2 regions of the Streptomyces sp. NPDC014991 genome follow, and region 2 is predicted to be linked to the other one. Evidence: riboswitches for the same ligand, from Rfam matches in the RefSeq annotation. Region 2 holds a riboswitch; the other holds the start of a gene.

Region 1 (2,384 bases), on a different contig from region 2:
GGGCGGCGAAGTCCAGGCGGTGCAGGGTGTCCGCGGCGGGGCGGTCCAGCAGCAGCGCCGAGCCGCAGCCCGTGGGCAGTTCGCCGCGCTCGACCGCGCGCAGCAGCCGGGCGGCCGTACGGCGGTGCCGGCGGAAGGCGAAGCGGGAGACGCCCCGGCCGCGCTCGCGCTGGCCCTCGCGGGCCGTCTCGGGGGCGACGTCGAGCACCAGCAGGTGCATGGTGCCGCCGCGGCGGCGGGCCTCACGGACGAGCCAGCCGCGCACCCAGGGCTGGGTGCCGCAGTCGTGGACGACGACGCCGTCGCCGGTGCGCAGCGCGCGGCGCAGGCCGGCGTAGTGCGCGAGGCGGACCACGGGGCGGTAGAGGGCGTACGGCAGGAAGCGGGGCAGGCGGGCCGCGAAGCGGTCGCGGGCGTCCTGGGAGTCGACGCGGTGGCCGGTGACCGCGCGCCGCATCAGCGTGGACTTGCCGCTGCCGGGCAGGCCGGTGATCACCACCACGTCCCGCGGCCCGAAGACGAGGGCTCGGGGGCTGCGGCCGGCGCGGTCGCGCAGGTCGCGGACGACCGGGACGGGGCGCGCGGTGTCGCGCTCGCGGGGGGCGGCGGGGGCGGAGGGCTGCTTCGGCACCGCGAGGCCGGCGGCGGCGGTGACGTACGCCGTGGTCCTGTTCACCGTGATCGTCCTCCCCTGTGGGCTCGGTCATGTCCTGCCCGTTGAAGTTAAAGAGAAGGTAATGGCCGGTGGTCGGTGGTTCGGTGCGGGTCGTGCCACAGGTCGGTTACAGAAGCCGGGCTCGCATGCGATGATGTGCCCGCCAACTGCATACCGGCCGCTTGAATCCGCGCGGGAGAGTCCCCAGGTCCCCTTGGACCGTCTGGGGCGCCGAAGGAGCAAGTCCCTCCCTTGAATCTCTCAGGCCCCGTTACCGCGCGGGCGAGGCACATCTGAAAAGCGGGCCGCTGTGTCCAGTGGTCCCACCCAAGGTGCAAGTCCTGATCGTCCCCGTGGCGGTCGTGGCGAACCTCTCAGGTTCCGATGACAGATGGGGAGGAACGTTCCTCGCCCCGTCCGTATGCCCTGGGAGACGACCGACCGATGAGCAGCACCGAACTCCGCCACACCGCGCTGGATGCCGTGCATCGCGCGCTCGGCGCGACCATGACCGACTTCGCCGGCTGGGACATGCCCCTGCGCTACGGCTCCGAGCGCGACGAGCACCTCGCGGTGCGCACCCGGGCCGGCCTGTTCGACCTCTCCCACATGGGTGAGATCACCGTGACGGGCGCCGGGGCGGCCGCTCTCCTGAACTTCGCCCTGGTCGGCAACATCGCCTCCGTGGGCGTCGGCCGGGCCCGCTACACCATGATCTGCCGGGCCGACGGCGGCATCCTGGACGACCTCATCGTCTACCGGCTGGCCGAGACCGAGTACATGGTCGTGGCCAACGCCTCCAACGCCCAGGTGGTGCTGGACGCGCTGACCGAGCGGGCCGCCGGCTTCGACGCCGAGGTCCGCGACGACCGGGACGCCTATGCGCTGCTCGCGGTGCAGGGCCCGCAGTCCCCCGGGATCCTGAAGTCGCTCACCGACGCCGACCTGGACGGGCTGAAGTACTACGCCGGGCTGCCCGGCACGGTCGCCGGCGTGCCGGCGCTGATCGCCCGCACCGGCTACACCGGTGAGGACGGCTTCGAGCTGTTCGTGCGGCCGGAGCACGCGGAGCGGCTGTGGCAGGCGCTGACCGAGGCCGGCGAGGGCGTCGGCCTGGTGCCGTGCGGCCTGTCCTGCCGGGACACCCTGCGCCTGGAGGCGGGCATGCCGCTGTACGGGCACGAGCTGACCACCGCGCTCACCCCCTTCGACGCCGGGCTCGGCCGGGTGGTCAAGTTCGAGAAGGAGGGGGACTTCGTCGGGCGTGAGGCGCTCACCGGGGCCGCCTCCCGGGCCGAGGTGACAGCACCCCGGGTGCTCGTCGGGCTGGTCGCCGAGGGCCGCCGGGTGCCGCGCGCCGGTTACCCCGTCGTCGCCGGCGGCCAGGTGATCGGCGAGGTCACCTCCGGTGCCCCCTCCCCCACCCTGGGCAAGCCGATCGCCATGGCGTACGTCGACGCGGCGTACGCGGCGCCGGGCACCGAGGGCGTCGGCGTGGACATCCGGGGCACCCACGAGCCGTACGAGGTCGTGGCGCTGCCGTTCTACAAGCGCCAGAAGTAGACACTGGGCGCGGCGGCGCTCCCGGCGGACGCTCCGCGCCGCCGGACGTGACCCTGCGCACATCTCCCCTGCTCACAAGCAGGTCCTACGGTCCCCCTTCATCAGCACTCCCGCGCGTACAGGAGAATTCAGGCCATGAGCAACCCCCAGCAGCTGCGCTACAGCA
Region 2 (2,384 bases):
GGCCGAGCGGTGACCCACGCGGGGCACCGTCCCCGGGACAGGGTGCCTGCGCGGGCCGGGACGTACGGCAGCCGTCGGACGACGAGCGGGCCTCGGGTGCCTCAGGAGGGGATGACCTCGTGGGCGCGCCCGGTGTCGAGCACCCCGTCGGCGGGGGTCAGGGGCCCGGTGTGGGCCGGGGTTCCTCCGGTGGTGCCAGGGTGCCGACATCATGGTCCGGGACCTCGGGCGGGGGCGCCGTGTCCAGGCCGTAGTGGTGGTAGAGCTGGAGTTCCTGGTCGGGGGAGAGGTGCCGGCCCACGCCGAAGTCGGGGGCGTCCTTGATCAGGGCGCGGTCGAAAGGGACGTGCAGCGTGCCGTCGAGGAGTTCGCTGGGTTCCAGGGGGACGAAGGCGTCCCGGGAGAAGAGACCGGTGCGTACGGCAGCCCACTCGGGCACGCCGGTCGCGTCGTCGAGGTACACCTCGTCGATGGTGCCGATCTTGGCGCCATTGACGTCGAACACCTTGCGGCCGATCAGGTTGCGCGGATCGATGTCGGTTCGCACGGTCCCTCTCTCTCCACATGGTCGCAACTCATCCGTAAGCACTACGAAAGGGCACATTCAGGGAGGCGGCCACTCGAGGGCTCAGGCGTTGACCCCGCTGGTAGGCTGACAGCGGCTGCTGACCCCGCGCGGGAGAGTCCTCCGACCACATCGGAGGCGCCGAAGGAGCAAATCCTCCCCGGAATCTCTCAGGCTCACGTACCGCACGGACGAGGTCACTCTGGAAAGCAGGGCGGGTGTGCACGGCGTCCGCTCTCACCGACGGTGAAAGCCGGTGCCCGCGGAGGGCCCGGTGAAGCTCTCAGGTCGAGATGACAGAGGGGGAGGCCGTCGGGGTATCCGTACAGGGGTGCCCCTCGAAGGTCGCGTCAGACCAGGAGGCCTCCGCAATGACCGCCCATCGCATTCCGCTCTCCGAACTCGAAGCGGGTATCCCGTTCGAGCAGCGCCACATCGGCCCTGACCAGGAGGCGCGGGCCAAGATGCTCGCGCAGGTCGGGTACGGCTCGCTGGACGAGCTGACCGCCGCCGCGGTCCCGGACGTGATCAAGAACGCCGACGCCCTCGACCTGCCGGACGCCCGCACCGAGGCCGAGGTGCTCGCCGAGCTGCGCTCCCTCGCCGACCGCAACCAGGTCCTCGGCTCGATGATCGGGCTCGGGTACTACGGGACGTTCACGCCGCCCGTCATCCTGCGCAACGTCATGGAGAACCCGGCGTGGTACACGGCCTACACGCCGTACCAGCCGGAGATCTCCCAGGGCCGCCTGGAGGCCCTGCTGAACTTCCAGACGGTGGTCGCCGACCTCACCGGCCTGCCCACCTCCGGTGCCTCCCTGCTGGACGAGGGCACCGCCGCCGCCGAGGCGATGGCGCTCTCCCGGCGCATGGGCCGGAACAAGAAGGGCCTGTTCCTGGTCGACGCGGACGCGCTGCCGCAGACCATCGCCGTGATCGAGACGCGTGCCGAGCCGGCCGGCGTCGAGGTCGTCGTCGCCGACCTCAGCGACGGCATCCCGGCCGGGATCGCCGAGCGCGAGATCAACGGCGTGCTGATCCAGTACCCGGGCGCCTCCGGTGCCGTACGGGACATCAAGGCGGTCATCGACCAGGCGCACGAGCTGGGCGCTCTGGTGACGGTCGCCGCCGACCTGCTCGCGCTGACCCTGCTGACCTCCCCGGGCGAGCTGGGCGCGGACATCGCCGTCGGTACGACCCAGCGCTTCGGTGTGCCGATGGGCTTCGGCGGGCCGCACGCCGGCTACATGGCCGTACAGGAGAAGTTCGCGCGCAGCCTGCCCGGCCGTCTGGTCGGGGTCTCCGTCGACGCCGACGGCAACAAGGCCTACCGCCTGGCCCTGCAGACCCGTGAGCAGCACATCCGCCGTGAGAAGGCCACCAGCAACATCTGTACCGCGCAGGTGCTGCTCGCCGTGATGGCCGGCATGTACGCCGTCTACCACGGTCCCGAGGGTCTGCGGACCATCGCCCGCCGCACGCACCGCTACGCCACGGTTCTCGCCGCGGGCCTGAAGGCCGGCGGGGTCGACATCGTCCACGGCGCCTACTTCGACACCGTCACCGCGCGCGTGCCCGGCAGGGCCGCCGAGGTCGTCGCCGCCGCCCGGGACAAGGGGGTCAACCTGCGCCTGGTCGACGCCGACCTCGTCTCCATGGCCTGCGACGAGACCACCGGCCGGGCTCAGCTGGCCGCCGTCTGGTCGGCGTTCGGTGTCGAGGCCGACGTCGAGGCGCTGGACCCGGTCGCCGAGGACACCCTGCCCGAGGCGCTGCTGCGCACCGACGCCTATCTCACCCACCCGGTCTTCCACCAGTA

What was found. Region 2 has a riboswitch for glycine ahead of gcvP (aminomethyl-transferring glycine dehydrogenase). Riboswitches for the same ligand answer to the same signal wherever they lie in the genome.
Region 1: linked by a shared signal. The riboswitch ahead of gcvT (glycine cleavage system aminomethyltransferase GcvT) and the one ahead of gcvP (aminomethyl-transferring glycine dehydrogenase) in region 2 are both predicted to bind glycine.

Annotation. Positions count from the first base shown of each region.
Region 1 covers NZ_JBIBVY010000022.1:80,011-82,394, forward strand. Annotated here, with positions in the region: gene ACF1BE_RS28520 (AAA family ATPase) at 1-682, opposite strand, end outside; glycine riboswitch at 839-942, shown strand; gene gcvT (glycine cleavage system aminomethyltransferase GcvT) at 1,100-2,218, shown strand; gene gcvH (glycine cleavage system protein GcvH) at 2,354-2,384, shown strand, end outside.
Region 2 covers NZ_JBIBVY010000018.1:157,635-160,018, reverse strand. Annotated here, with positions in the region: gene ACF1BE_RS26015 (DNA polymerase IV) at 1-254, shown strand, start outside; gene ACF1BE_RS26010 (PRC-barrel domain-containing protein) at 158-547, opposite strand; glycine riboswitch at 667-761, shown strand; gene gcvP (aminomethyl-transferring glycine dehydrogenase) at 937-2,384, shown strand, end outside.